DNA from 3 places in the Achromobacter sp. D10 genome. Region 1 is predicted to be linked to each of the others. Evidence: predicted binding sites of a transcription regulator. Region 1 holds the regulator's gene; each other region holds the start of a gene.
What was found. Region 1 encodes LexA, which represses DNA repair genes until DNA is damaged. Its sites were predicted from a motif close to ACTGTATNNNNATACAGT; they were not measured.
Positions count from the first base shown of each region.

Region 2: a site for LexA is predicted at 1,913-1,930, ahead of VCS63_RS19620 (ATP-dependent helicase). Genes of this name have one in related genera too.
Region 3: a site for LexA is predicted at 5,478-5,495, ahead of VCS63_RS28310 (DNA topoisomerase IV subunit B). Genes of this name have one in related genera too.

Region 1 is NZ_JAYJLE010000005.1:161,344-171,677, reverse strand. Features, by position in the region: gene lon (endopeptidase La) at 1-1,772, shown strand, start outside; gene lexA (transcriptional repressor LexA) at 1,904-2,554, opposite strand; gene VCS63_RS16715 (Bug family tripartite tricarboxylate transporter substrate binding protein) at 2,774-3,736, opposite strand; gene VCS63_RS16710 (class I adenylate-forming enzyme family protein) at 3,733-5,262, opposite strand; gene VCS63_RS16705 (thiolase family protein) at 5,264-6,511, opposite strand; gene VCS63_RS16700 (IclR family transcriptional regulator) at 6,650-7,396, shown strand; gene VCS63_RS16695 (amino acid aminotransferase) at 7,496-8,695, opposite strand; gene uvrB (excinuclease ABC subunit UvrB) at 8,771-10,334, shown strand, end outside.
Region 2 is NZ_JAYJLE010000007.1:72,597-82,930, forward strand. Features, by position in the region: gene VCS63_RS19610 (PLP-dependent aminotransferase family protein) at 1-997, shown strand, start outside; gene VCS63_RS19615 (DUF72 domain-containing protein) at 983-1,879, opposite strand; gene VCS63_RS19620 (ATP-dependent helicase) at 1,998-4,106, shown strand; gene VCS63_RS19625 (magnesium and cobalt transport protein CorA) at 4,172-5,176, shown strand; gene VCS63_RS19630 (thermonuclease family protein) at 5,256-5,915, shown strand; gene VCS63_RS19635 (ABC transporter substrate-binding protein) at 6,015-8,252, shown strand; gene VCS63_RS19640 (ABC transporter permease) at 8,249-9,226, shown strand; gene VCS63_RS19645 (ABC transporter permease) at 9,232-10,334, shown strand, end outside.
Region 3 is NZ_JAYJLE010000017.1:34,157-44,490, reverse strand. Features, by position in the region: gene VCS63_RS28330 (TetR/AcrR family transcriptional regulator) at 1-235, opposite strand, end outside; gene VCS63_RS28325 (hypothetical protein) at 146-352, shown strand; gene parC (DNA topoisomerase IV subunit A) at 349-2,679, opposite strand; gene VCS63_RS28315 (YcxB family protein) at 2,715-3,320, opposite strand; gene VCS63_RS28310 (DNA topoisomerase IV subunit B) at 3,320-5,281, opposite strand; gene trxA (thioredoxin TrxA) at 5,610-5,936, shown strand; gene rho (transcription termination factor Rho) at 6,054-7,313, shown strand; gene VCS63_RS28295 (YhdP family protein) at 7,431-10,334, opposite strand, start outside.

The sequences.
Region 1 (10,334 bases):
GCCAGCGCGACTACTACCTGAATGAGCAGGTCAAGGCCATTCAGAAGGAGTTGGGCGAAGGCGAAGAGGGCGCGGACATCGAAGAGCTCGAAAAGAAGATCATCGCTGCCCACATGCCCAAAGAGGCGCGCAAGAAGGCCGATGCAGAGCTCAAGAAGCTCAAGCTCATGTCGCCCATGTCGGCCGAAGCCACCGTGGTGCGCAACTACATCGATACGCTCATCAACCTCCCCTGGAGGAAGAAGAGCAAGATCAACAATTCCATCAGCAACGCGGAAACGGTGCTGGACAACGATCACTACGGCCTGGAAAAGGTCAAGGAACGGATCCTGGAATATCTTGCCGTGCAACAGCGCGTGGACAAGGTGAAGGCGCCGATCCTGTGCCTGGTCGGCCCTCCTGGCGTGGGCAAGACCTCGCTCGGCCAATCCATTGCCAAGGCGACGAACCGCAAGTTCGTGCGCATGGCGTTGGGCGGCGTGCGCGACGAAGCCGAGATCCGTGGCCATCGCCGTACGTATATCGGTTCGATGCCGGGCAAGATCGTCCAGAACATGTCGAAGGTCGGCGTGCGCAATCCCCTGTTCCTGCTCGATGAGATCGACAAGCTGGGCATGGATTTCCGTGGCGATCCCTCGTCGGCGCTGCTCGAGGTGCTGGATCCGGAACAGAACCACACGTTCCAGGACCACTACATCGAAGTCGACTTCGACCTGTCCGATGTCATGTTCGTTGCCACCAGCAACACGCTGAACATTCCTCCGGCGCTGCTCGATCGCATGGAAGTGATCCGCCTGTCCGGCTACACCGAGGAAGAAAAGATCCACATCGCCCGCGACCATCTGCTGCCCAAGCTGATGAAGAACAACGGCGTGAAGGACAGCGAGCTTACGGTCGACGACAGCGCGCTGCGCGACATCGTGCGCTACTACACCCGCGAAGCCGGTGTGCGTGCGCTCGAGCGCGAAGTGGGCAAGATCTGCCGCAAGGTCATCAAGCAATTGCTGACCCAGAACGATCGCGCCAAGGCTGAAGGCAAGGCCGTCGAGGTCAAGCCGGTCAACGTGACGGGCGACAACCTGAGCGATTATCTGGGCGTGCGCCGTTATGCCTTCGGCATGGCCGAAAAGGAAAACCAGATCGGTCAAGTGACCGGTCTGGCCTGGACGGAAGTCGGCGGCGATCTGTTGACGATCGAAGTGGCGGACATGCCGGGCAAGGGCGTTATCCAACGCACCGGTTCGCTGGGCGACGTGATGAAGGAGTCGGTCGAGGCCGCTCGTACGGTGGTGCGTTCCCGCGCCCGCCGCCTGGGCTTTGCCGACAGCGTCTTCGAGAAGCACGACATGCACGTGCACGTGCCGGAAGGCGCGACGCCCAAGGACGGTCCGTCCGCGGGTATCGCGATCACCACGGCCATGGTGTCGGCGTTGTCACGCATCCCGGTGCGCGCCGATGTCGCCATGACCGGCGAGATCACGCTGCGTGGCGAAGTCCTGCCTATCGGTGGCCTGAAGGAAAAGCTGCTCGCGGCCCATCGTGGCGGTATCAAGACGGTCTTGATTCCGGAAGAAAACGTCAAGGATTTGGCGGAGATCCCGGACAACGTCAAGAATCACCTTGAGATCGTGCCGGTACGCTGGATCGATAAGGTGTTGGAACTGGCCCTGGAGCGCCTGCCGGAGCCGCTGGCCGAGGAAGAAGCGGTCAAGGAACCCCTGGTGGCCAAGCCCGCTGAACCCGGCTCGACCGACCCGGTGCTCAAGCACTGACACGCCCCAGGACGCCCGCCCTTAAGGGCGGGCGTTTCTCCGGTTCAGGTCTCGAACAAAAAACCCGCCAATTGCTTTGGCGGTTTTTTTTTGCGGCGCGTATTGTTGGCCGCGGAAATGCGCGCGCGTTTTTAGTGGAGCGCGTGCGTGCGAATAAGACCCACGGCGATGCCTTCTAGCGCGAAATCCTGGCCAGCTTCCACGACGATGGGCTCGAAGTCGGGGTTTTCCGGCAAGAGTTCGATATGGCCGTTCTGCCGTTGCAGCCGCTTGACCGTGACGTCGTCACCCAGGCGGGCCACCACAATCTGGCCGTTGCGGGCTTCCGAGGCTTTCTTCACGGCGAGCAGGTCGCCTTCCAGGATGCCGGCATCGCGCATGCTCATGCCGCGCACCTTGAGCAGGTAGTCGGGCGCCTGGGCGAACAGATTGGGGTCGACGCCGACCTCGCGTTCGACGTGTTCGGCAGCGAGAATGGGGCTGCCTGCAGCCACGCGGCCGACCAGCGGCAGCAGCAGCTGAGCCAGCCCGGGCATGGGCAGCGAGCTTTGTGTGGGGGCAGGGGAGTTGTCCTTCAGGCGGATGCCGCGGGAGGCGCCGGCCGTCAGTTCAATGGCGCCCTTGCGGGCCAATGCCTTGAGGTGATCTTCGGCCGCATTGGGAGAACGGAAACCCAGGGCCAGGGCGATCTCGGCGCGGGTTGGCGGAAAGCCGGTGCGCGCGACCGTCTGCCTGATGAGATCCAGGATTTGTTGTTGGCGATCGGTAAGTTTGCTGGCCATGGCGATGATCCGGTGCTAGCGGACTGTACATATATACAGCGCCATTCTGGGGGACGCAGCGCAAAAAAGCAAGCCCGGCCCGGCCGTTTCAAACTCCGGCAGGCCGGCCGGCTGGACCGACGCGTTGCATTGCGCGCGGCCTGCTTGTCGTTCGCGCGCGGCCGCGGGAAAGTTGCCTTTCCGCACCCCGCCGCGCGGGGCGGCCGCTACGGCGTGTGGTTATTCCGGCTTGATGCCGGCCGCCTCGATGACGCCGCGCCATTTCCCGGTCTCGGATTCGATATACCCCTGCAGTTCCTCCGGCCGGGTGGCTTTGATCGTGATGGCCTTGTCTTCCAGCTTGCGGACGATGTCGGGTTTGGCCAGCACCTTCAGCAAGGCGGAACTCAACACCGACAGTCGGTCGGCCGGAATGCCGGCCGGGCCCATGACGCTGACCCAGGCGTCCACGCTCATGTTCTTCACGCCCAATTCCTCGGCGGTGGGCACTTGGGGTAGTTCCTTGATGCGCGTCGTGCTGGTGATGGCCAGCGCCCGCACTTTGCCCGACTGCACCAGGCTCAGGGCCGCGGGCAGGTTGTCGAATCCGAGGTCGACGTGCCCACCCATGAGGGCGGTCAATGCCGGGCCGCTGCCTGAGAAAGGAATGTGCTGCATCTTCGCGTCCGTCAGGATCTTGAAGTATTCCCCGGTCATATGGGGCGATGTACCGGCTCCGGGGCTGGCGTAGGAGAGTGGCCGCAGCTTTGCATCGGCGACCAGCGTGCGCAGGTCTTGGTACTTCGAATCGGCTTTGACCAGCACCAGATTGGTGTAGAAGCCAACCTCACCGATCATGGTGAAATCCTTGATGGGATCGAAATTCAGCTCCTTGCGCAGCAGCGGATTGATCACGTTGGTGGCTACGGTACCCAGGAAAATCGTGTAGCCGTCGGGTTTGGCGTGCGCGACCGACGAGGCGCCGATCGTGCCGCCCGCTCCCGCCTTGTTTTCGACGACCACGCTTTGTCCCAATTCGCGCGACAGCCCTTCGGCCAGCACCCGCGCGACGATATCGGTGGAGCCTCCCGGCGGAAACCCGACCACGAAGCGTATAGGCTGGTCCGGAAACGCCGCGGCGGAGCCGCACAGCGCAGAGGCCAACACGCAGGTCGTGGCGGCAATCCAGGTCTTGAATGTCATGATCGATGTTCCTCCTGCCGGTTCGCGTCGCGCAAGTCGTCAATAATTCGTCGCTTGTCGATTTTGCCCAGCGTGTTTTTTGGAAAAGACTGCACGATGTGGATGATTTTGGGCGTCCGTACGGATCCCAGTTGCTGTTTGCCGTAGTCGATCAGCGCCTCAACGCTGATCGAGCCGGGCCGAACCGGTACGACTGCCATTTCGACCCGCTCCCCCCAGTAGTCGTCGGCGACGCCGAACACCACGCTTTCTGCAACGCCTGGGTGTTGCGCATAGGCGTTCTCGACGTCAGAGGGATACACATTGAAGCCGCCGCTGATGATGATGTCTTTGGAGCGGCCCTTGATGAACAGGAAGCCGCGTTCGTCGAGGTAGCCGAGGTCTCCGGTGTGGAACCAGCCATCTTTCAGGACGGCCGCGGTCTGTTCGGGCATGTTCAGGTAACCCGACATCAGCAAGTCGCCGCTGGCGATGATTTCGCCCAAGGTGTGCGGGTTGGCCGTAGGGCGGCCGTCGGCGCCTACGACGGCCACCCGCGTCAGGGGTCCGATGCGGCCCGCGCTGCCGTGATTCTCGGCTTGGGAGCCAGTGACGCCGTCCATGCCCGCGATGATGACGGGTGCCTCCGTCAGGCCGTAGGTAACGCCGAGTACGGGGCCAAACGCTGCGATTGCCCGCGACAGCAGCGAGGTGGGGCAGGGCGCGCCGCCATACAGAAGGTTGCGCAGCGCCGCCAGAGGGCGTGGCGCGGCGCCCTGTGCTTGCACCAGCCGCTGGAGCAGGGTGGGAGGCACCCAAGTGGAGGTCACCTCATGCGCGTCCATCCAGGCATACAGTTGCTCTGCGGTGGCCTTGCCAGCTATCACCAGGCAGCCCCCTGCATGCAGTACCGGCAGTACGAACGTGCCCGCGCCATGCGTCATCGGCGGCGCCAGCAGAAAGCGTTCTTCGCTGTCGAAGCCATACACCATGGCCAACGACGCTACCATGGCGTTGATGCAGCGCAGCGACTGCAATACGGCCTTGGGTGCGCCGGATGATCCTCCCGTGAATTTGATGGCGGCGGTATCGCCCAGATCCGGGTTGGGGCGCGATGGTGACTGGCCTGCGTATTCACGCAATAGCGCGTCGATATGGAGGTCATGGCCTTCGTCGTGACAGATGCGCAGGCCACGGTATGAAACCAGCAGCTCCTCGTATGCCGCGTCGTGCAGCACGATGTCGGGCGCGGCCGTAGCCAGCTGACGGGCGATGTCCTGCTCGACTACGGTTGGCGTCAGCGGCACCAGCACGCCGGCACAGGCGTAGGTGGCCAGTATGCCGAGCAACATTGCGTGCGAATTGCCGGCCAGTGTGGCGACCACCGGGCGAGGTTTGCCCGACAGGCATTGCAGCGCCGCCGCCAGCGCCAGTGTCTGGCCGCGCAGCTCCTCGTAGGTATGGGTGTGGCCGGTAGCGGCATCAAGGGTAGCCGTGCGATCCGGGTGCCGCATGGCTGCACGCAGGAAAAAATCAATGGGCTGCATGCTAGACCCTGTTGCTGAGCACGGTGACCACGGCCGCGGCATCTTCGTAATGCAGGAAGCCGCCTCCGTTTTCGGCCACCGCGGTACGCGCATCCTGCACCTGGCGCGCTCCGGCCTCGTGACGCAGTTGCGTAACCAGCTCATGGATCTGCACTAATCCCGTCGCCGCGATCGGGTGTCCCTTGGACACCAGGCCGCCCGATACATTGACGGGCGTGATCCCGCCAAGACTGGTTGCTCCGCTTTCGGTATAGGGGCCGCCTTGGCCGCGTTCGCAAAGGCCCAGGTTTTCGATCTGCAGCAGTTCGGCGAAACTGGATGCGTCATGCACTTCAGCCACGTCGATATCCCGCGGAGTGATCCCGGCCATCGTATAGGCGCGCTGGGCAGCCAAGCGCACACAGTGCTTGTCCATATCGGTGACGTCGCGTATTACCGTGCTGGCCGCGCCGATGCCCGTGATTCTGATGGCGCGTTGCCTGCGCGCGCTGGACAAGGCGCGACCGCTGGACAGCACGATGGCCGCGGCGCCGTCGGAAATGGGCGCGCACATGGCGCGCGTCAGCGGCCAGGCGATGTCTGGGCTGGAAAGCACTTCGTCCACCGACATGTCTTTCTGGTATTGCGCCAGTGGATTCATGGTCGAGTGCGCGTGGTTCTTGGCCGCCGCGCTGGCGATCTGCCGCTGCGTGGTCCCATACGCGCGCATGTGCTGGCGCGCCATGGCCGCGTAGATGTCCATGAAAAAACTCTGCGTATTCCAGGCGCCAGGAGAATTCAGCCGCCGTCGGATGTCGGGGTCGGTCTCCTGCTGACAAAAGAAATCCCAGGTCTGGCGCAGCAGATGTATGTCGGTGCCGCCGAAGAACGCGTTCATCATTTCGGTCTTCTTGTCCGGATAGAACATCTTCTCCGCGCCGACCACGAGTACGGTGTCGAACATGCCGGACTCGATCGCCATGCAGGCGTTGAACAACCCGGAGCTGCTGCTGGCGCAGGCATTTTCGACGTTGAAGACGGGGATGCCGCTCACCCCCATTGCATTCAGCGCGCATTGGCCGCGGATCGAATTCTGCTTTTCCATTTGGCCCTGGCGCACGTTGGAGAACCATGCGGCCTGCATGTCTTCCAGTTCATGTCCGCTGTCGGACAGCGCGCCATTGACGGCTTGTTCAGTCAATTGCTTGACCGAGAGGTCCGGGTGACGGCCGAGCGGAGTGTGGGCGATGCCGGTGATGTAGACGTTCATGATAGGTGTGGGCAGCTGGTCGATGAGTGGCTCTATTCTGCGTGGCGGGCACTGCCGGATTAACCCCTGCTTACCCGTGAAAAAGAGGATAAAGTTCCGACATATGAAACTTTTCCGCTCGGGGCGGACGCGGATGACATGACGCAATCCTCCAGCATCCAGAAAGCGCTGCGAGTGCTCAAAACTGTGCAGTGCCATCACGAAGAAGGCCTGCGGCTTACTGACGTGTGTCGAGAGCAGGGATTGGAAAAGCCGACAGCGCTGCGCCTGTTGCGTGAGCTATCGGCGCAGGGGCTGGTGGTGCGCAACGTGCGCAGCAAGAAGTACTACCTTGGCGACTATTGCCGGAAACTCGGAGAATCGCTGGCCACGCAATCGTCGCTGTCCGTGCGTTATGGGCCTTTGCTGCGGCGCATCTCCGACCGCACCGAAGACGCCAGTTTCCTGGTGATCCTGCAAGACCTGGATACCCTCTGCATAGGCCGGGAAGTGGGGGCCTACCCCATCCAGGCCCTGGCCATTCCGGTCGGCAACCGGCAGCCCATCGGCGTGGGCGCGGGGGGACTGGCCATGCTGGCGAGCTTCGACGAAGACGTCACGGAGCAGTACCTCAAACTCAACAGGGCTCGCTTTCTCAAGTACAAGTCGCTTACGCTGGAGCAACTGCGCGTGCGCATTGCCCGCGCGCGCAAGCGCGGCTACGCCGTCATAGGCAGTCACGCGGTCAGCAAGGTTACCGGCGTGGGCGTCACGCTGATGAGCAAAGAGGGCGATGTGCTGGGTGGCATCAGCGTCGCGGCACTGGACAATCGCATGACACAAAAGCGCCAGGAAGCCGTGGCCCAGATGATCCGCGAAGAGATGAACCGATTCCTGGACAGGTAGACCTGCAGCGGACCTAGGGGCGGCGCAAAAAGAAAACGGGACCCGAAGGTCCCGTTGCTGGCGGCAGGCCCGGAGAGAGCCTGTGCGCGGCTGCAGGCGTTACAGCACCGCTGCGATACCCGCGGCCACCTTGTCGATGTTGCCGCTGTTCAGCGCGGCGACGCAGATGCGGCCGCTGGACACGGCGTAGACGCCGTGTTCTTCGCGCAGGCGATCCACTTGCGCGGAAGTCAGGCCCGAGTACGAGAACATGCCGCGCTGCTGCAGCACGAAGCTGAAGTCCTGCTTGCCGCCGTGTTCCTTGATCTTTTCGACCAGTTGCTTGCGCATCAGGCGGATGCGGTCGCGCATGCCGGCGAGTTCTTCTTCCCACATGGCGAAGAGTTCAGGCGTGTTCAGGACCGTCGACACCACCGTGCCGCCGTGGGTGGGCGGGTTGGAGTAGTTGGTACGGATGACGCGCTTGAGCTGGCTCAGCACGCGGGTGGCTTCGTCCTTGCTGCCGGCCACGACCGTCAGCGCGCCCACGCGCTCGCCGTACAGCGAGAACGACTTCGAGAACGAAGAGCTGATGAACATGGTCAGGTCCAGATCGGCGAACATGCGCACGACCGCGGCGTCTTCGGTCAGGCCATCGCCGAAGCCTTGGTAGGCGATGTCCAGGAACGGAACCAGGTTGTTTTCCTTGACCACGGCGGCGATCTGTTTCCACTGGTCGACGGTGGGATCCACACCGGTCGGATTGTGGCAGCAGGCATGCAGGACGACGACGGTCTTGGCGGGCGCGGCCTTGAGGTCGGCCAGCATGGCGTCGAAGTTCAGGCCGCGGGTGGCGGCGTCGTAGTACGAATAGGTGCCGACTTCGAAACCGGCGCGCTCGAACAGGGCGCGGTGGTTTTCCCAGCTGGGATCGCTGATCAGGACCTTGGACGCGGGCAGCAGTTGGCGCAGGAAGTCGGCGCCGATCTTCAGCGCGCCGGTTCCACCCAGGGCCTGGGTGGTCAGCACGCGGCCGGCGGCGGCCAGCGCGGAATCCTTGCCCAGCAGCAGGGCTTGGGCGCCGGCGTTGTAGCCGGCGATGCCTTCGATCGGCAGGTAACCGCGGGCGGCGGCAGCCTCGATGCGGGCGGCTTCTGCCTTGCGAACCGCGCCCAGCAGGGGGATGCGACCCTGATCGTCGTAGTACACGCCCACGCCCAGATTGACTTTACCGGGACGCGTATCAGCGTTGTATTGTTCGTTCAGGCCAAGAATGGGATCGCGCGGTGCGAGTTCGACGGAATCGAAAAGGGTGCTCATGGGAGTCTGATGAGGTGGGTGGACGCAGTACGGGCTGCTGTGGATAATGAGGGGTTTACCCTGGAAGAGTCTAGCATGCCTAAGAGCGCAATAGACCCGATTACGGCGGGGGCCGAGGCGAACCCGACGGCCAATCCCGCGGCAGCATCGGCCGTGGCGGATCCGTCCGCGCCAGGCCCCGGATTCATCGATTTCCCGGGCAGTCCGTTTCATCTGTTCCAACCGTACCCGCCGGCAGGGGATCAGCCCGCCGCCATCGAGGGGCTGACGCAGGGGGTCGAGGACGGCCTCATGTTCCAGACCTTGCTGGGCGTGACGGGCTCAGGCAAGACCTACACCATGGCCAACGTCATCGCCCGCATGGGGCGCCCGGCTTTGGTGCTTGCCCCCAATAAGACGCTGGCTGCCCAGCTCTACGCCGAAATGCGGGAATTCTTCCCGAAAAACGCCGTCGAGTACTTTGTTTCGTACTACGACTACTACCAGCCCGAGGCTTACGTCCCCACGCGCGACCTGTTCATCGAGAAGGATTCGTCCATCAATGAACACATCGAGCAGATGCGGCTGTCGGCAACCAAAAGCCTGCTGGAGCGCCGCGACACCATTATTGTGGGGACAGTGTCCTGCATCTACGGTATCGGTAATCCGGGTGACTACCATGCCATGGTGCTGATCCTGCGCGCGGGGGACCAGATTTCGCGCCGCGAGATCCTGGCCCGCCTGGTCGCCATGCAGTACACCCGCAATGATGCTGAATTCACGCGGGGCGTCTTCCGGGTGCGAGGCGAGACCATCGACATCTTCCCCGCGGAAAGCCCGGAACTGGCGCTGCGCCTGACGCTGTTCGACGATGAAATCGAAAGCCTGGAGCTGTTCGATCCCCTGACCGGCCGCATTCGCCAGAAGCTGCCGCGCTTTACGGTCTACCCGGGTTCGCACTACGTCACGCCGCGCGACACCGTGCTGCGCGCCATCGAAACCATCAAGGAAGAGCTGCGCGAGCGCGTCAAGCGCTTCGTCGACGACGGCCACCTGGTCGAGGCCCAGCGCTTGGAGCAGCGCACGCGCTTCGACCTGGAAATGCTGCAGGAACTGGGTTTCTGCAAAGGCATCGAAAACTACTCCCGCCACCTGTCGGGCGCGGCGCCTGGCGAACCGCCGCCCACCCTGATCGACTACCTGCCGTCCGATGCGCTCATGTTCATCGACGAAAGCCACGTCACCATCGGGCAACTTGGCGGCATGTACAGGGGCGACCGCGCGCGCAAGGAAACGCTGGTGCAATATGGTTTCCGCCTGCCGTCTGCGCTGGATAACCGGCCTCTGAAACTAGAGGAATTCGAAGCCCGGATGCGGCAGTGCGTATTCGTATCGGCCACGCCGGCCGCCTACGAGAAGGAGCACGCCGATAACGTGGTGGAGCAGGTCGTGCGGCCGACCGGCCTGGTGGATCCCCTGGTCGAGGTTTTGCCTGCCCGCACCCAGGTCGACGATCTGCTTGGGCAGATCAAGGCGCGCGTGGCGCAAGCGGAGCGTGTGCTGGTCACCACCTTGACCAAGCGCATGGCGGAGGACCTGACGGACTTTCTCGGCGAGCACGGTGTGCGCGTGCGTTATCTGCACTCGGACATCGACACCG
Region 2 (10,334 bases), on a different contig from region 1:
CGAGGCGCTGGCGCAGCATCTGGCGTTGACCCGTTCGATCGATTGCGATCCCGAGCAGATCATCATTACCGAAGGCTCGCACCAGGCCATCGACCTGACCACCCGCATCCTGGGCGAGGCTGGCGAGACCGCCTGGGTCGAGGACCCCGGCTACTGGGGCGCGCGCACCATTCTGCAGGCCAACGGCCTGCGCACGGTGCACCTGCCGGTGGACGAGGAAGGCATGCGCCTGCCGGACACGGTGGGCACGCCGCCGCGCTTTATCTTCGTCACGCCATCGCATCAGTATCCGCTGGGCCCGGTCATGTCGCTGACGCGCCGGCGCCAACTGCTGGCGGTGGCGCGGCAGAGCGGCAGCTGGATCATCGAAGACGACTACGACAGCGAGTTCCGCTTCTCGGGCCGGCCCATCGCGTCGCTCCTGGGGCTGGAACCGGATGCTCCCGTGATCTACATGGGCACGTTCAGCAAGACCCTGTACCCGGGCCTGCGCGTGGGGTACCTGGTGCTGCCCAAGACCCTCACCGCCGCGTTCCAGGCGGCGCACGCGGAGCTCTACCGCGAAGGCCATCTGATGACGCACGCCGCCCTGGCCACGTTCATCTCGGAAGGCCATTACGCGGCCCACATCCGCCGCATGCGCATGCTGTACGGGCGTCGCCGCGCCATGCTCGTCAACCTGATCGAACGGCGGCTGGGACCCGATTGGCTGCATCGCGACGCCAGCATGGCGGGGCTGCACCTGGTGCTGACGCTGCCCCCGGACATGGATGACCTGCGCGTGGTGGACGTGGCGCGCGGCAAGGGCGTGTTGACGCGCGCGCTGTCGCGCTATTACGTCAATGACGAAGGCCGGCGGCCGGGCCTGCTGCTGGGCTACGCCTGCGTGCCCGAGCACGATATCGCGCGCAAGTTCGAGGTGCTGCTGGAAAGCCTGGCCGAAGTGGCGCGCGCACCTGCCGCGGCGCAGCCCCTCGCCGCTTCAGGCGGGCGCTAGCGCGGCCGCGAAGGCCGCGGCGTTGCGCACGCCCTGGTCTTCGAAGTTGGTGTTGAACACCGCGTGGGCCTGGGCGCTTTGGGCCGCCAGGCGAGAGAAGCGCTCGGCGAGTTCGGCCAGTTCCTGTTCGGAGTATTCGTATTGGAAGCGTCCCGAGGATGCGCCGCCGGATACGTTCCAGGTGGCGGCGTTGCGTCCGTGCAGGCGCAGCAGCGTCAGTTCCGGGTGGGTGCATGCCCATATGGCGGGCACTGAATTGTCAAACCCCTGCGGGCTGTCGACCACCGTATGCGCCAGCCCCAGGTCGCGTTCCAAGGCCAGGGTATCCGCGGTGGCGGCGGGCGAATCGAACCAGCTGCGGTGGCGGAACTCCACCGACACCAGGTGTTCCTCCATGCGCCGCGCGCAATCGGCGACCCGGGCCCGGCCTCGCGCGTCGCGCCGGATCCAGGGCGGAAACTGGAAATGCACCGCGCCCAGCTTGTCCGACATGCGCAGCGGCTCCAGCGCAAGCTGGTAGCGGCGCCAGAGTTCGTCGCGCAGGTCCGCCGGCATCCGGTCGTGGTAGATGACGGGTTCGGGCCAGCCAGGCAGTTCGCGCCGGATGTCCGCGGGCAGGGCGGAAAGCGGCGTCTGATGGCCGGTGAACAGCCGGAAGGCCTTGATATTGAAGATGAAATCGTCCGGCGTGCGCAGCGACCAAAGGTAGGCATTTTCCGCCGTGGGCATGGCGTAGTAGCTGGAATCCACCTCGGCCATGGGAAAGCGCGATGCATAAAAGCGCAGCCTGGCCTCGGCGCTGCGGACATCCGGGGGATAGAAGCGGCCGCAGGCCAGGAGGGTGGGATCGGTCCAGGAGGCGGTGCCGGTCAGTAGGCGCATGGCCGAGGGCAAATCAGACGGAATTGAAAAATTTCTGTATAAATATACAGTGCCGATCGAGGGCCGGGCAACGCTCACCCTCCAATTTCCAGAGGCCGCGGCAATGCGGCCCCGCTTCATGTCCGACCAAACCAATCCGCCATCCCCGTCCGCCGCCGACCGCCCCGATCCCCTGGCCGATCTCAACCCCGCCCAACGCGAAGCCGCCGAGTTCGGTGTGGCGGGCGCGCCTGGAGACGATGGCCCCTTGCTCGTAATTGCGGGGGCGGGTTCGGGCAAGACCAATACGCTGGCCCACCGGGTCGCGCACCTGATCCTGAACGGCGCGGATCCGCAGCGCATGCTGCTCTTGACCTTCTCGCGCCGCGCCGCGCTGGAAATGGAGCGGCGCGTGGGCTCGGTGCTGCAGCGGGTGATGAATCTGCGCGCGACGCAACAGGCCCCCTCGCTGCCATGGGCGGGCACCTTCCACGCCATCGGCGCGCGGCTGTTGCGCGACTGCGCGCAACGCATCGGCCTGTCCGAGGCCTTCACCATCCATGACCGGGGCGACGCCGAGGACCTGATGGGGATGGTGCGCCACGAGTTGGGCCTGTCGTCCACCAAGTCCCGCTTTCCCCTCAAAGGCACTTGCCTGGCCATCTATTCGCGCGTGGTCAACAGCCAGACCCCGGTGGCCGACGTCCTGAAGACATCCTTTCCCTGGTGCGCCCAATGGGAGGACGAACTCAAGAACCTGTTCCGCGCCTACGTCGCGGCCAAACAGGACCAGCAGGTGCTGGACTACGACGACCTGCTGCTTTACTGGGCCGAGATGATGGGAGAGCCAGGCATCGCGGCCGACGTGGGCGCGCGTTTCGACCACGTGCTGGTGGACGAATACCAGGACACCAATCGCCTGCAGTCCGCGATCCTGCTGGCCATGAAGCCGGACGGCCGCGGCCTGACGGTAGTGGGCGACGACGCCCAGTCCATCTATTCGTTCCGCGCGGCCACGGTGCGCAACATCCTGGACTTCCCGGGGCAATTTCCCACGCCCGCCCGCGTGATTACGCTGGACCGCAACTACCGCTCCACGCAGCCCATCCTGAACGCGTCCAACGCCGTGATAGGCCTGGCCACGGAACGCTACGCCAAGGACCTGTGGACCGACCGGCAATCGTCCCAGCTGCCCGAACTGGTGACGGTCAGCGACGAAGCCGGCCAGGCCCGCTGGGTGGCCGACCAGGTGCTGGCGCAGCGCGAGGGCGGCGCCACGCTCAAGTCGCAGGCGGCGCTGTTCCGCACCGCCAGCCACAGCGCCGCGCTGGAACTGGAGCTGACTCGCCGCAATATTCCCTTCGTGAAATTCGGCGGCTTGCGCTTCCTGGAGGCCGCGCACGTGAAGGACCTGCTGTCGATATTGCGCTGGGCGGAAAACCCGCGCGGCCGCATGGCGGGATTTCGTGTGGCTCAGCTGCTGCCCGGCATCGGCCCGGCCACTGCGGGCAAGCTGATGGACGCGATGTCCGCGTCCGCCGAGCCCCTGCGCGCGCTGCGCGAGTTCAAACCGGGTTCCGCGGCCCAGGCGGAGTGGGGCGCTTTTGCCGACACCTACGCGGCGCTGTGCGATCCCGCTCAGAAATGGCCGGCCGACGTGGACCTGGCCCTGCGCTGGTATGGGGCGCAGCTGGAACGCCTGTACGACGATGCGCGCGTGCGGCGCGCTGACCTGGACCAGCTGGCGCGCATCGCCGCGGGCTACGGCACGCGTGAACGCTTCCTGACCGAACTGACGCTCGATCCGCCCGATGCCACCAGCGACGAGTCCGGCGCGCCGCATCGCGACGAGGACTACATGATCCTGTCCACCATCCATTCCGCCAAGGGCCAGGAATGGAAGGCGGTCTATGTGCTGAACGTGGTGGACGGCTGTATCCCTTCCGACATGAGTACCGGCACGGCCGAGGAAATCGAAGAAGAGCGCCGCCTGCTCTACGTGGCGATGACGCGGGCCAAAGAGCGCCTGCAGCTCATCGTGCCGCAGCGCTTCTATGTGCACCAGCAGACCGGCATGGGCGACCGGCACGTTTATGGATCGCGCACGCGCTACATCACGAACGCCATGCTGCCACTGTTTGATCACTTGCCCAAGCTGCCCGATTTGCCGGCCGGGCGCGCCGCGCCCAAGGAACCGCAGGCGCCCGCCGTGGACGTCGCCAAGCGGGTGCGCAACCTGTTCTCGTAGGCTGGGCTATCATCGGCCGATATATATAAGCTGTCCGGCAGGGATCGCATTGACCAAGGGTGTGTATGTCTACTGAAGAACATGCGGCCGACGGCTCGAAGACCGAAGTCGTCGCATCGATCGCCTACGTGAACGGACGGCGGGACCGCGAGGTCCCCATCGACGAAGTCGCCCAGTACGTCAGCCAGGACCACGGCATGCTGTGGATCGGCCTGCGCAATCCGCGCCCGGAAGTGCTGGCCAAGGTTGCCAGCGAACTCGGCGCCTGCGACAAGAACCAGGAAGAGATGCTGGAAACCCACCGGCGGCCGAAGATCATCGACTACGGCAACATGATCCTCATCGTGGCCATTACGGTGGAGGTCGAGGCCGAGCGTCCCATCTTCGGCGAGACCCAGTTCCTTATCGGCGACGGTTTCCTGGTCACGGTGCGGCGCGGCGCGACCGCGGGCCACAGCCCCTTGCGCGAACGGCTGGAGGCTTCGCCCGACCTGCTCAAGCGGGGCAGCGATTACGTCGCGTCCGAATTGCTGGATTGGCTGGTGGACCGTTATGTCGCGGCGGCGGGCAAGATCGAAACCGTGGTCGAAGGCGCCGAACAGAAGCTGCTGATCCGCGGCGCCAAGGACTCCGATATCCGCAGGCTGTACCGGCAGCGCCGTGACCTGCTGCGCATCCACACCGTCGTGTCGCCGCTGGCGGAGATCTGCCGCCGCCTGGCTCGCGTCGAGATGTCGGCGGTGGACGAGCACGCTCGCCCGTACTTCGGCGAGGTCGCCGACCGCGTGCTGCGCGTGGACGAACTCTTCAACTCGCTGCGCGAATCCCTGGCCTTCGCCTTTGAAGCCAGCCTGATGATAGGCCAGGCCGCGCAGAACGACACTACCCGCAAGCTGGCCTCCTGGGCCGCCATCCTGGCGGTGCCCACGGCCATCGCGGGCATTTACGGCATGAACTTCGAATTCATGCCCGAGCTGAAGTCGCCCTGGGGCTACCCGGTCACGCTGGGCGTCATCGCGTCGGTCTGTTCGGTCCTGTATTGGCGTTTCCGCAAGTCGGGCTGGCTGTAGACCAGGGCTGCTTTCAGCACGACCGCCACCACCACCTTTATGGCAAACTGCCTGCGTTTTCCTATCTGGAGCCCGGCTGGTGCGTGGCAAATCTCCCTTTCGCGGCGGCAGCAAGCTGACCGCTCTGATTGTCGCCTTGATCCTTGCGGCGGCGGGCGCCATCGTCAATTGGTTGCAGCCCTCGGGTAGGGAGGGGCAGGACCGGGCCGAACGGCCGACCTCCTCGACCCAGGACAGGCCGGGCGCGGTGCTGGCGGGCGGCGTGCCCCAGGGCAGCTACACCCTGACGGGCATGATCGTGAATGTCGCTGACGGCGATACCGTGACCCTGCGCGCACCGGACGGCCAGCATCGCATCCGCATGGACAGCATCGACGCGCCCGAAGAGGGTCATGGGTCCGAGCAGCCCGGCCAGCCTTATGCCGAGGCGGCGCGCAAGAACCTGGCCGGCCTGGTCGCGGGCAAGACGCTCACCGCGCAATGCTACGAAAAGGACCAGTACGGACGGGAAGTCTGCGCCCTGATCCTGGACGACGGCCGCTCGGCCAATCGCCTGCAGGTGGAGGCCGGTTACGCCTGGGCGTACACGGCGCGCCAGGGCGACTATCTGCGCGACAAGGCCATGCCGGACCTTCAGCGCCAGGCCAAGGCGGCCGGGCGCGGCCTGTGGGCGCAGCCTGGCGCCATGCAACCCTGGAAGTGGCGCTATGACTGCTGGCGGCAGCGCCAGTGCGGTTGAGCCCGCACGTGAACGCTGCCGGCCCTGGGGGATGCCTGGGTATGGGCCGGCGCCGGGGTTTGCTATCCTCTGTCGCAACGATTTGAAGGGAAGGTTTCCATGCGCGGATTGAAGCGGCTCTGGGCGGCGGCCATGCTGCTGTCGCTGGCGATGGCGGGCTGCTCGCAAGAAAGCCCCATCAACAGCCCCTACGCGTCCGGCGCCGAAAGCCAGAACACGCTGTTTTCCGCCTTCGTCAAACGGTCCCCGAAGTACCTGGATCCGGCCAGCTCTTATTCTGGCGACGAGACCCCTTATACGTACAACATCTATGAGACGCTGTACGGCTACCACTACCTGAAGCGGCCCTACGAGCTGGTGCCGCGCGCGGCCGCGGCCATCGACCCGCCCGTCTACCTGGATGCGCAGGGCAACACGCTGCCCGCCGACACGCCCGGCGAGCGGATCGCGCAAAGCATCTACGACATCAAGATCCGGCCCGGCGCGCGTTATGCGCCGCATCCGGCTTTCGCGCGCAAGACGGATGGCAGCTACGACTACTTCCCGCTGGCGCCGGGGGAGCTGGACGACAAGTTCTACATCCCCGATTTCCCGCGCACCGGCACGCGCGAGCTGACCGCGGACGACTATGTCTATGCGTTCCGGCGCCTGGTCAGTCCGCGTGTCGTGTCGCCGATCTCCGGTCTCATGATTGAGCATGTGGCCGGCCTGAAAGAGTACGCGGAGCGTCTGCGCCAGCGCGACCAGGCGCTGCGCAGCGACATGCCGGGCGGCGCCGGCACGCCTCCGTGGCTGGACCTGCGCGAACCCGACGGCTTTACCGGGGTGCAGGCGCTGGACCCGCACACGCTGCGCATCCGCGTCAACGGCAAGTACCCGCAGTTCAAGTACTGGCTGGCCATGACCTTCACCGCGCCTATTCCCTGGGAGGCCGATCGCTTCTACAGCCAGCCGGGCATGGCGGCGCACGACCTGTCATTCAATACCTGGCCGGTGGGCACCGGGCCCTACATGCTGGTGGAGTCGCTGCAGAACCGGCGTCATGTGCTGGGCCGCAATCCCAACTTCCACGGCGAACCCTATCCCTGCGAAGGCGAGCCGGGCGACGCGGCTGCGGGCCTCCTGGCTGACTGCGGCAAGCCCACGCCCTTCATCGACCGCGCGGAGTTCAGCGTCGAAAAGGAAGCCATACCGCTGGTCGGCAAGTTCATGCAGGGCTATTACGACGTGCCCCAGATCGAGCGCGGCGAGTACGGGGTGGCCATGCTGGTCGCCGCGGGCGACAGCCAGGACAAGGCGCGCCAGTATCGCGAGCACGGCATCAAACTGCCGACCACGGTCGAGACCGCCAACTGGTACATGGGTTTCAACTGGCTGGACCCCGTGGTGGGCAAGGGCGATACGCCGGAGCAGGAGGAAAAGAACCGCAAACTGCGCCAGGCCATCAGCATCGCCTTCGACTGGGAAGAGTACGTCGCGGTATTCGAGAACAGCCAGGCCTCGGTGGCTTATGGTCCGGTGCCGCCCGGCGTGCTTGGCTATCGTGAACCCCCCGAAGGCGTGAACCCGGTCGTCTATGACCTGGTGGACGGCAAGCCGGTGCGCAAGTCCGTGGACGTGGCCCGCCGCCTGCTGGCCGAGGCCGGCTACCCCGACGGCCGCAACGCCAAGACGGGCGCGCCGCTGGTGCTCTACTACGACTCGATGGTGGGGGGCGGCTCCAATCCGCAGTTCGACTGGATGCGGCGCCAGCTGGCCAAGATCGGGGTGCAACTGGACGTGCGCGCCACCGACTACAACCGCTTCCAGGACAAGATGATGCGCGGGTCCGCGCAGATCTTCCTGTGGGGTTGGAACGCCGACTATCCCGATGCCGAGAACTTCCTGTTCCTGCTTTATGGCCCCAATGCCAAGGCCAAGGGCGGCGGCGAGAATGCGGCCAACTATGCCAGCCCCGAGTACGACCGCCTCTTCGAGCAAATGAAGTTCCTGGACGATGGCCCAGAAAAAGAACAGCTCATCGCGCGAATGGTCGCCATCGTGCAGCGCGATGCGCCCTGGATGTTCGGCTACTTCCCGATGTCGGGCGGTGCCTACCAGCAATGGGTCGGCAATGCCAAGCCGACCCAGATGGTCCGCAACACGCTGCAGTACCTGAAGATCGACCCGGTCCTGCGGCAGCAGAAGATCGACGAGTGGAACTACCCGAAGTGGTGGCCGATAGGCCTGTTTGCGCTGTTGCTGGCGCTGGCGATATGGCCTTCCTATGTGGCGCTGAAGCGGCGCGAGCGCCAGACGGCCTTCGTGCCGTCCCAGGGCAAGGAGCATCAATCATGATCGGCTACGTGATCCGCCGGTTGCTTTACGGCGTGCTGATCCTGATCGGCGTGAATCTCTTCACCTTCATCCTGTTCTTCGCGGTGAATACGCCCGACGATATGGCGCGGCTGGCGATCGGCGGGCAGCGCGTCAACCAGGACGCGGTAGAAAAGTGGAAGGCCGAGCGGGGCTACGACAAGCCCTTGTTCTTCAACGCCAAAGCCGAAGGCGCGGCCCAACTGACCGACACGGTGTTCTACCAGCGCTCGGTGCCTCTGCTTGTCATGGACTTCGGCGCGTCCGATGGCGGGCGCGACATCGGACGCGAGATCAAGACGCGCATGGGCCCCAGCCTGGCCCTGGCGGTGCCGACCTTTTTCCTGGGGCTGTTCGTCAGCATCGTCTTTTCCCTGACGCTGGTGTATTTCCGGGCGACGCGCCTCGACTTCTGGGGCGTGGTGGTCTGCGTGCTGCTGCTGTCCATTTCCAGCCTGTTCTACATCATTGCCGGCCAATGGGTATTCGCCAAGCTGCTGCGCCTGGTGCCGTTCTCGGGTTTTTCGGGCGGGCTGGACGTGGTCAAGTTCCTGGCGCTGCCGGTGCTTGTCGCGATCGTCTCGCGGCTGGGGCCGGAAGCGCGCTTCTACCGCACCCTGTTCCTGGAGGAGATTGGCAAGGACTATGTGCGCACTGCGCGCTCCAAGGGGCTGGCCGAACGCGTCGTGCTGTTCCGGCACGTGCTGCGAAACGCGATGCTGCCCATACTGACCAGCACGGTGGCCGCCTTGCCGCTGCTGTTCATGGGCAGCCTGATCGCAGAGTCCTTCTTCGGCATTCCGGGGTTGGGCAGCTACACCATCGACGCGATCAACGCGCAGGATTTCTCCATCGTGCGCGCCATGGTGTTCCTCGGGGCCGCCCTCTACATCGTGGGGCTGATCCTGGCCGACATTTCCTACACGCTGGCCGACCCCCGCGTCAGATTCGAGTAGCCGCCATGCCCAAGTTCGTCTTCCTCTGGACCGATATCGCGCTATGGCTCATGACCCTGGGCGCGCTGGCCTATGCCTGGCACGTGCGCCGCAGCCCGAACCTGCGCGCGACGTGGGCGCGGGTGGCCCGCGACACGCCTGCCATGTGCTCGGCAGTGATTCTTGCCGCGTTCGTGACGATTGGCCTGCTGGACTCGGTGCATTATCGGCCGCTGCTGCCGCCGGCCCCGGGCGCCGCCGCCGACGCACCTCCTGCCTACGCGCCCGCGGTGCGTTCCGCGCTGGACGGCTTGCTGGCCGGCACCGTGCTGACCACCCCCGAAAAAACCTATTCCGAACCCTTGGCGGTGCGCCAGTTCACCAAGGAAACCATGCTCGTCAACGACAAGCCGGTGCGCGACTTTCCCCGGCTGCGGGGCGCGGGCGTGCACCTGGACGACCCTGACCGCGACTACCTGGGCGATGTGGCCAAACGGCTCGGGCTGGGGCTGGCAGCGGGGCTGGCCGTCGCGGCCGTCGTGATCGGGCTGGCCTATGCCGGCCTGGCCAGGCGGCGCGGCGCGCGGGCGCAGGCCGAGGATGCGCAGGGCGGGCTCTCGGAAGTGCCCTGGCGCGCCATGGCCGTCACTTTCACGTTGCTATGCCTGGTGACCGGGGCGCTGGTTGGGCTGTCCAGCGGCTATCACGCGCTGGGCACCGACCGCATCGGCAACGATGTGCTGTGGCAGGCGCTCAAGAGTATCCGCACGGCGCTCGTCATTGGCAGCCTCACCACCATCGCGATGCTGCCCCCGGCCATTGTGTTCGGCATTGCCGCCGGCTATTTCAAGGGCAAGGTCGACGACGGCATCCAGTATCTCTACACCACCATTACCTCGATCCCGGGGGTGCTGCTGGTGGCTGCCTGCGCGCTGATGATGCAGGTCTACATAGACAACCACGCAGACCTGTTCGACACCTCGGCCGCGCGCGCCGACCTGCGGCTGTTCCTGCTCTGCATGATCCTGGGCTTCACCGGCTGGGCTGGCCTGTGCCGCCTGTTGCGCGCCGAAACCCTCAAGCTGCGCGAGCTGGAATACGTGCAGGCCGCTCGCGCGTTTGGCGTATC
Region 3 (10,334 bases), on a different contig from region 1:
CGCACGCCGCCTGCATCTGGGCGCGCGCGGACTCAGTGTCCGCGGCGATCAGCGCTTCGATGATCTCGGCCTTGCTGCCGTAGTAATGGAACAGATTGCCGGGGCTCATCCCGGCGCGGGCGCAAATCTGCGCCGTGGAAGTCGAATGAAAACCCTGTTCGGCAAAACAATCCGCCGCCGCGGCCAGTATGTGGCTTCGCCGCTCCTGCTGTTTGATGGGGTCGATCTTGCGCATTTTATTAATAGATCAATTGGTCTATCTATTAAATATCAAGATCGCAATACCGGTCAACAAGCGAAAAAAATGGCGGGCCGCAGCCCGCCATTACCCTGCGTAGCCGCGGGCGCCTAGCCCAGCACCGGCGACAATACCGGCTGCTTGGGCCGCACATCCAGCGCCCTGCCCTTGCGGGCACGCTTGCCGACGTACGGAGCAAGCGCGTCGCCAGCCAGGATGTCCTCGGTGTGCTTGTTGCGGTAGATGCCGGACGCACGCAGGCCGCCCACGCCGATAGGCACGGTCTGGTCCAGCTTGTCCGTTCCGTCCAATCCCATCAGGATGGTGCCGCGACCGCCGCCAGACAGTGTCTTGACTTCGTCCAGGCCGAAGACCAGGAATTTGCCCTTGTGGGACAGCAGCGCCAATTGCGTGGCACCTTCGAATAGCGGCACCGGACGCAAGAGTTCGTCGTCCGCTTCCAGGGTAATGAACTGCTTGCCCGCGCGCTGGCGGCTGACCATGTCGGACAGCTTGGCGGCAAAGCCGTAGCCGCCGCGCGTCGCCAGCAGCCAGCGGCTGTCGGCGGACGCTGCAATCGTATGGACGATGCGCGTGCCGCTGCCGAGGTCGATCATAGTGGTAACCGGCTGGCCGTCGCCCCGGGCGGAAGGCAGCCCGGCCACGGGCACCGAATAGACACGCCCGTTGTCGCCCACGGCGATCAACGTATCGGTCGTGCGGCATTCGAAGGCGCCGTACAGGTCGTCGCCCTGCTTGAAGCCGAATTGGCTGGCATCGTGGCCGTGGCCCTGACGGGCGCGCAGCCAGCCCTTTTGCGAGACGATCACGGTGACGGGCTCGTCCAGCACCTTGGTTTCGAGCACAGCGCGCTCTGCGGTCTCGATCAGCGTGCGGCGATCGTCGCCGTACTGCTTGGCGTCGGCCTCGATTTCCTTGATCAACAGGCGCTTGAGCGCAGCGGGGTTGTCCAGCAGTTCCTGCAGACGCACCTGCTCATCGCGCTTGTCCGCCAGTTCCTGTTCGATCTTGAAGCCTTCCAGGCGGGCCAATTGGCGCAAGCGCATTTCGAGGATGTCCTCGGCCTGCCGTTCCGACAGTTTGAAGCGCTCCATCAGCGCGGCGCGCGGCTCGTCGGATTCGCGGATCGTCTGGATCACTTCGTCCACGTTCAGGTAGACGACCATGCGGCCTTCCAGCACGTGGATGCGGTCGATGACCTTGTCCAGGCGGAAGCGCGTGCGGCGCACCACGGTATTGGTGCGGAACGCCAGCCACTCGACCAGGATGTCGCGCAGGCCCTTCTGGCGCGGCCGGCCGTCGGTGCCGATGCACACGAGGTTGATGGACGCGCTGCTTTCCATGCTGGTCTGGGCCAACAGCGTGTTGACGAATTCGTCGCGGTCCACGCGCGAGGTCTTGGGTTCGAAGACCAGGCGCACCGCGGCATCCTTGCCCGACTCGTCCCGCACCGCGTCCAGCAGGTTCAGCATCACGGCCTTGGCCTGGGTCTGCTCGGGCGTCAGGCTCTTCTTGCCGGTCTTGACCTTGGGATTGGTGATCTCCTCGATCTCTTCCAGCACCTTCTGGCACGAGGTGCCGGGCGGCAGCTCGTTGACCACCAGCTGCCACTGGCCGCGCGCCATTTCCTCGAACTGCCAGCGCGCCCGCACCTTGAGCGACCCGCGGCCCCCAGCGTAGATCTGGGCGATGTCCTCGGCGGGCGTGATGATCTGTCCGCCGCCCGCGAAGTCCGGGCCGGGAATCAGGGCGTGCAGCTCCGTGTCCGGCAACTGGGGATGCTTGAGGAGAGCCACGCAGGCCTGCGCCACTTCGCGCAGGTTGTGCGGCGGAATTTCGGTGGCCATGCCGACCGCGATGCCCGAGGCGCCATTGAGCAACATCACGGGCAGGCGCGCCGGCAACATTTGCGGCTCTTGCTGGCTGCCATCGTAGTTGGGCACGAAGTCCACGGTGCCCTCGTCCAGCTCGTCAAGCAACAGCTTGGCGATGGGCGTCAGGCGGGCTTCTGTGTATCGCATGGCGGCGGCGTTGTCGCCATCGCGCGAACCAAAATTGCCCTGGCCGTCGATGAGCGGATAACGCAGCGAGAAATCCTGCGCCATGCGCACCATGGCGTCATAGGCGGCCTGATCGCCGTGCGGATGGTACTTGCCCAGCACGTCGCCGACGACGCGCGCGGACTTCACGGGCTTGGCGCCGGCGGCCAGCCCCATCGCCTGCATGGCGTAGAGGATACGGCGCTGCACGGGCTTCTGCCCGTCGCCGACGTCCGGCAGGGCTCGGCCGCGCACCACGGATACGGCGTAGTCCAGATAGGCCTGTTCCGCGTAGCGCGCCAGGGTGATGGCGGCGTCGCCGTCGCCATCGCCGCCGGGCGGGTTGGAATCGAACAAGCCGGGTTGATTGCTGTCGGTCATGATGTATTCAGGTAGACAATTTCATCGAAACGGCGTCAAAGCGCCTGCGCGGACGGCATCAGCTGTGTATCGGCGACATGCGCGCGCAATTCGCTGCGCACCCTGTCCAGCGTGGCGGCGTCCTGACCGCGCTTGGGGATGATCACGCCCTGCAAAGTGCCGAGAATGACATAAAGGTGTTCCGGAGTTTCCTCGACCCGCCGCACATCGGACCAGTCCATCCGCCCCGAGGCGGTGGCGGTGGTATCCGTAATGCCCTCGGGACCGAAGTCCAGCTGATGACGGCCCAGGAAAAGCTCGTCGGGCTGCCTTTTCAGCATGCGGCGTGTGTTCATCCTGACCAGCGAGGGCAGCACGAACTCGTAGGCCAGCGCCAGCAGCGCCAGGATGCCCAGGCCCACGGCCAGTCCCTCGAAGTACACGGGCAGGATCTGCGCCCAGTTCGGTCCCTTGCCGTCCCAAGTCTGCCAGATCAGGTAGGCCAGCAAGGCCACGATCATCAGGACCGCGAAACGCAGGTGGGACCGGTAGCGGCGCCGGCGCAGCTCCGGCCGCTTGTACACATAGACGGCGAAGTCCGCATAGTCGTCGGCCGTCATCTGGACGTCCATGCGGGCGGAGCCGGGCGCGGAAGCGGCCATCAGATGTCCAGCTCCGCCAGGTTGCCCTTCTCTTCGATCCAGGCGCGGCGCTGCGAGGACTCGCCCTTGCCCATCAGCATGTCGAACATGCGAGTGGTGTCTTCGGGGGTCTGGTCACCATAGCCCACGGGCAGCAGCCGGCGCGTGTCCGGATTCATGGTGGTTTCCCAGAGCTGTTCCGGATTCATTTCGCCCAGGCCCTTGAAGCGGCTGACGGCCCATGCGCCTTCGCGCACGCCTTCCTTGCGCAACTTGTCCTGCGCGGCCTCGAGCTCGCCCTCGTCCAGGCAATAGATCTTGCGCGCCGGACGCTTGCCCTGCGCCGGCACGTCCAGGCGGAACAGCGGCGGCCGGGCCACGAACACATTGCCGGCTTCGACCAGCTTGGGGAAGTGCTTGTAGAACAGCGTCAGCAACAGCACCTGGATGTGCGAGCCGTCGACGTCGGCGTCGGACAGGATGCAGATGCGGCCGTAGCGCAGCCCCGACAGGTCCGGCGTATCGCCAGGACCGTGGGGATCCACGCCGATGGCGACGGAAATGTCATGGATTTCGTTGTTGGCGAAGAGCCTGTCGCGATCGACCTCCCAGGAATTGAGCACCTTGCCGCGTAGCGGCAGGATGGCCTGGAACTCCTTGTCGCGCCCCATCTTGGCCGAACCGCCCGCCGAGTCGCCCTCGACCAGGAAGACTTCGGTGCGGGTGGAATCGCTGGACTCGCAGTCGGTCAGCTTGCCCGGCAGCACGGCCACGCCCGAACTCTTGCGCTTTTCCACCTTTTGGGCGGAGCGCTGGCGCGCCTGGGCCTGGCGGATGGCCAGCTCGGCCAGCTTCTTGCCGTATTCAACGTTGCTGTGCAGCCACAGATCCAGCGCGCTCTTGGAAAAGCCGCCGACCAGGCGCACTGCGTCGCGGCTGTTCAGGCGTTCCTTGATCTGCCCCTGGAACTGCGGGTCCAGCACTTTGGCCGAAAGCACGAAACTGGCGCGCGCAAACACGTCCTCGGGTAGCAGCTTGACCCCTTTGGGCAACAGGCTGTGCAGCTCGGCGAAACCCTTGACCGCGCCGAACAGGCCTTCGCGCAGCCCCGATTCGTGGGTGCCGCCGGCAGGCGTGGGGATCAGGTTCACGTAGGACTCGCGCACGGCGTTGCCGTCCTCGGTCCAGGCCACCACCCACTGGGCGCCCTCGCCTTCGGCGAAGTTTTCGTGATCTGCCCCGGCGTACTGCTCGCCTTCAAAGAAGGGAACCATCAGTTCCGCGCCGGCCAGCGCCTCGGACAGGTAGCCGCGCAGGCCATCCTGATACTGCCAGGTCTTGGTGTCCCCGGTCTTCTCGTTGACCAGGGAAACCTTGATCCCGGGCAGCAGCACGGCCTTGCTGCGCAGCAGGTGCGTCAGTTCGCCCAACGGAATATTGGGGCTGTCGAAATACTTGGCATCCGGCCAGACGCGCACGCGGGTGCCGGACTTCTTGCGCCCGCCCTGGTCGTAGGGCGCCAGCGGCTCGGCCACGTCCCCGCCCTTGAAGACCAGGCGATTGACGGCGCCGTCGCGCCACACCACGACTTCAAGGCGCGTGGCCAGGGCGTTGGTGACGGAAACGCCCACGCCGTGCAGGCCGCCGGAAAAGGCGTAGGCGCCGCCGCCTGCCTTGTCGAATTTGCCGCCGGCATGCAGGCGCGTAAACACCAGCTCCACCACGGGAGCGTTCTCTTCAGGATGCAGGCCGACGGGAATACCGCGCCCGTCGTCCTCGACGGAAACGCTGCCGTCGACGTGCAGCGTGACCTGGATCTGCTTGCCGTAGCCGGCCAATGCCTCGTCTGCGGCGTTATCAATGACCTCCTGCACGACGTGCAGAGGGTTTTCGGTTCGGGTGTACATGCCCGGGCGCTGGCGCACGGGCTCCAGTCCCTTCAGGACGCGAATGGACGCCTCGGTGTAACGTGGAGTGGCCAAGTTATCCCCAACATCTGTGGAAAAAAACCGACATTTTACGGATAAGCCTAGATTCTGCGCGGCTCCCAGTGGGATGAGCACGACCTGAGCAGCTCCGAATTCGGTAGGATGATGACAGTCACAGCCAGCGCACCGGAGCCCATACAGCCCGGATCGCGACAACTGCGCCGCAACATCCTACACAAATCCAGCAACTCCTGTTGTTATTAACAGTGGTATGCCTGTTGTTATTGACAGTGGTATGCTTGAGTCCATTCCACAAACAAGAACAACGGCGAGGCGCGTCCCTTTTTACGCGCCTTTTGCTGCCGAACCGAGAATCACCATCATGAGCGACCAAATCAAGAACGTCAGTGACGCGAGCTTCGATGCCGATGTGTTGAAATCCGGCCAGCCGGTGCTGGTGGACTACTGGGCTGCCTGGTGTGGCCCCTGCAAGATGATTGCCCCGATCCTGGAAGAAGTGGCCACCGAGTACGCTGGCCGCCTGACGATCGCCAAGCTGAACGTTGACGAAAACCAGGGCACCGCCACGAAGTACGGCATCCGCGGCATTCCCACCCTTATGCTCTTTAAAGACGGCCAAGCCGCCGCCACCAAAGTTGGCGCGCTGTCGAAGTCGCAACTGACCGCATTCCTGGACGGCGCGCTGTAAGCCGCGTGCCGTGAACGAAGGCGCCGCCCTCGGGGCGGCGCTCATTCAATACCGCGTGTGCCCGTCCGTGGCGCGCCGCCAGAACTCTCCTTCACTTTCCCCCAAACACCCACCGCGATGCACCTCAACGAACTGAAGGCGCTGCATGTCTCGCAGCTGCTGGAAATGGCCGCCGGCCTGGAAATCGAGAACGCCAACCGCCTGCGCAAGCAGGAACTGATGTTCGCCATCATGAAGCGGCGCGCCAAGCAAGGCGAGCAGATCTTTGGCGACGGCGTCCTGGAGGTCCTGCCCGACGGCTTCGGATTCCTGCGCTCGCCCGAGACCTCCTACCTGGCCAGCACGGACGACATCTACATCTCGCCCTCGCAGATCCGCCGTTTCAACTTGCACACCGGCGATTCGATCGAAGGCGAAGTACGCACGCCCAAGGACGGCGAGCGCTATTTCGCCCTGGTGAAGGTGGACAAGGTCAACGGTGTGGCGCCGGAAGCGATCAAGCATCGCATCATGTTCGAAAACCTGACGCCGCTGCACCCGAACCGCACCATCCGCCTGGAACGGGACATCAAGAGCGAAGAGAACCTCACGGGCCGCATTCTTGACGTCTTCGCCCCCATCGGCATGGGTCAACGCGGCCTGATCGTGGCCAGCCCCAAGTCCGGTAAGACGGTGATGATGCAGCACATCGCGCACGCCATAACTACCAACTACCCCGACGCCGTCATGATCGTCCTGCTGGTGGACGAGCGCCCCGAGGAAGTGACCGAAATGCAGCGCACGGTGCGCGGCGAAGTCGTGGCTTCGACCTTCGACGAACCCGCCACCCGTCACGTGCAGGTCGCGGAAATGGTCATCGAAAAGGCCAAGCGCCTGGTCGAAATGAAGAAGGACGTCGTGATCCTGCTGGACTCGATCACCCGTCTGGCCCGCGCCTACAACACCGTGGTGCCGGCTTCCGGCAAGGTGCTGACCGGCGGCGTGGACGCCAATGCGCTGCAACGGCCCAAGCGCTTCTTCGGCGCCGCCCGCAACCTGGAAGAAGGCGGTTCGCTGACGATCCTGGGCACGGCGCTGATCGAAACCGGCAGCCGCATGGACGAAGTCATCTACGAAGAATTCAAGGGCACCGGCAACTCCGAAGTCCACCTTGAGCGCCGCCTGGCTGAAAAGCGCGTCTACCCGTCGATCAACCTGAACAAGTCGGGTACCCGCCGCGAAGAACTGTTGATCGCTCCGGATCTGCTGCAGAAGGTCTGGGTCCTGCGCAAGTTCATCCACGACATGGACGAAGTCCAATCGATGGAATTCATCCTGGACAAGATGCGCGCCACCAAGACCAATGCCGAATTCTTCGACATGATGAAGAAGAAGTAAGCCCAGTCACGGCCTGCGGTCCAGGGCGCGCGCCCTGGACCCGGCCATGAAAAACGCCCTGGGCGCAAGCGCTCCAGGGCGTTTTTCATGGCCCGGACAGGCCGCTGCCCGCGCGGCTCACTGTCCCCCCATGAACTCCTCCAGCGTGCCGGGCTGCGGCGCAGGACGCGGGGTCTGCTTGTTGCCGGCAGGCTTGCCGGACGCGTCTATCGGTTCGATCTTTGGATCGTCCCAGCTGCCGGTGACGGCGTATTCCATGGTCATGGCGCGCGCCAACGGCTGCTTCAGCAGCCACTGCGTCACGAACGCCCCCAGGCCGATCAACGGGTTGACCGCCAGCGCCGTCACCATGGCCGCACCGCTGGCGTCCAGGTTCGGAATGACCACGGCCTTCATGTCCCAGCGTTCGCGGATAATATTGACGCCGCCCGCCAACACGATCGCGGCGACCGGTCCGTTGATCTTGTAGCCCTCGGTCGAGGCCGTGCCGTCTGCCAGCTTGACCTTGCCGCGGATGGTGTCGAAAGGGAATCCATCGCGCAGCAGATTGGTCGGGTTTACGTCCAGCCGCGCCAGCCTCTGCAGCGATTGCAGGGACAGCAATTCCAGCAGCCGCGCCGTGCGGGAGTTCACATGCATGAAGCGGCCCTTGTCCAGGCTGACGTCGACCTCGCCCGTCAGGTCTTCGATCTTATGGGTCCAGGGCAAATTGCGCCAGGTTGCCTTGCCTTGCATCGTGCCGGTGCCACCCGATACCACCTTCTCGAAGCCGATGCGGTCCAGGAACTTGCCCACGTCCTCGAACTTGGCCGAAGCGTCCACGGTCAGGCCGCGGTTCTGGCCTTCCAGGTTCCAGTTGCCGGTGGCGTTTAGCGAGGCCGCCTCGTTGACGATGGACAGCTTATCCAGGCGCCATTGGCGGCCGCGCTGCAGATTCGTGCCCAGCACCTGGAGTTCGCCCACATTCTTGCCATACAGCAGAAATTCCTTGGCCTGCAGGTCGATCGCCGGAATGTCGGATAGATCGCTGCCGGAGGACAGCGCCTCGTCGGCCTTGTTGGTGTCGCCCTCGCCGCCCAGGGACAGATGCTTCAGGCGCGCGGTGATCTGGCCTGCGATGGCACCCGAGGCCTCGCGCCATTCAAGCGAGCCCGTGGCCTGCTTGGACTGCAGATCCACGCGCCACTGCGCGGGTCCCGGCCGGGTCGCATACAGCGTCATGTCGTTCAGGGTAAAGCCACCGGTTCGCAAGACACCGGTTGCCAGGCTGATGCGCTCGGCGGCGGGCAGCATCGGCTTGGGCGCGGGACGGCCCTTGCCAGCAGGCGCGCTGAAGCCGTCGGACACGTTTTCCCAGGCGTCCAGATCCAGCTCAGGCAGGCTGGCATTCAGACTGAAGCCGCGTTCCGGCAGGCTTGCGGGCCGATTGATGCCCAGCGCGCCACGCGCGAAATACGAGGATCCGCCTTCGGACGGCGCCCGCTCGAACAGCGCATTGACGCCATCGCCCAGGCTGGCGGTAAGCCAACGCCGATTCTGCGCGCCGCGGTCCTGCGCGGGCGACCATTCCACTTTCAGCAGCTGCGACGCCTGAGCCGCCTTGCCTACCGGGGCGGGCATGTCGATCGCCATGCCCACCAGATCGGATTCGACGGAGATATCCACCGCGCCGCCACGCTGGTAACCCACCTTGCCCTTGTAGGCAGCCTTGCCCGTAAAGCGCGACATGGATGGCGTGTTGCTCAGTTGGGTCAGCGCCGGCCCGGCCAGCGTGCCCTCGAAGCGCAGCGCGTCCGTGCTCTGCGCCAGGCGCCCGAATATCCGCGCCGGGCCGCCCAGGAATTGGGCCCGCAGATCCTTGGCCTCGACGCCCTTCTCCGAGAATGCCAGGTCGCCATGCATCTGGCTGAGCAGCGGCATCTCCGGCATGAAGGTGAATGTATTGCCCGCGAACAGGATATTCCCCTGCACCTCAGTGTCATCGGTATTCAGCAGGGGCACCTTGAGCTTGAGTCCCACCCGCCAGTCGCCGGTGCCTCGCGCCTCATCCAGGGCGCCGTCCAGCAGCTCGCCCAAGGGCGAGTTGGCCGCCAGCGCCAGATAGGCCGGCACGGTACCCGTGGTCTCGCCGGTCAGCAGCAGTTCGGAGTTCTCTTCCATGTTGGGAATGCTTGCGGCAACCGCCCCCAGCGTCACGGTATGCCCCGACCCGGTATGAGCGACCGCGCCCCCCGCGCTGTCCAGCGCCAGGCTGACTTTGTCGATGCGGAAATTGCCGGACAGGTTCTCCAGCATCGGCCAGCCCTTGCGGCGCTCTCGCGCAGGCGCGTAATCGACCTTGGCGCCGCTGAATGCACCGGCAATCACGAATTCGCCCTGGGATGCTGGCGCGCCAAAAGGAAACTCGTCGAGGTCGCCCTTGAGCGTGATGGAGGCGGACTGCATTTCGCCGGCCGGCAAGCCGACGGCCAGCCACTCGCGGGCGTCGGCGTTGACCTCCAGGGGCAGGTAGCGGTGGATGGCGGACATGGAGCCGCGCGCCATCACGCCGTGCATGTCAACGCTGCCCGCCGCGGTCTTGCCCTCGGGCCGCCACTGTCCTTGCACGCGGACATCGAGATCGTCGTTCACCAGTTGCAATTGGCCCACGTCCACGAACCAGTGATCGGCGTCCGGCCCCTTTATGGCGGCCTCCAGCGCCACTTCGCGCACCGCCAGGTCGGGCTGTTCGAAGACGCCCGGCAGGCTCAGTGCCAGCTGCTCGACCTTGCCGTTAACCGATACCGCCGGTGCGCCCGGGCTGCGCGCCAGGGGTACGCTGTCCAGTTGCATGAAGTCGCCCGGCAGGCCTTGGAGGCGTGCCTGAAGGTAGCCGACCTTGAAACCGGGGGCCTCCGCGCCTTGCGGGGTCTGCGCCCATTGCACGCCACGCGCCGCGGTGTCCACGGTCAGATCGGTGAACTTGCCGCGTTCCAGCTGCAACCATGCCCGCCCGCTCAAGCGTCCGGCCACCGCCGGGAC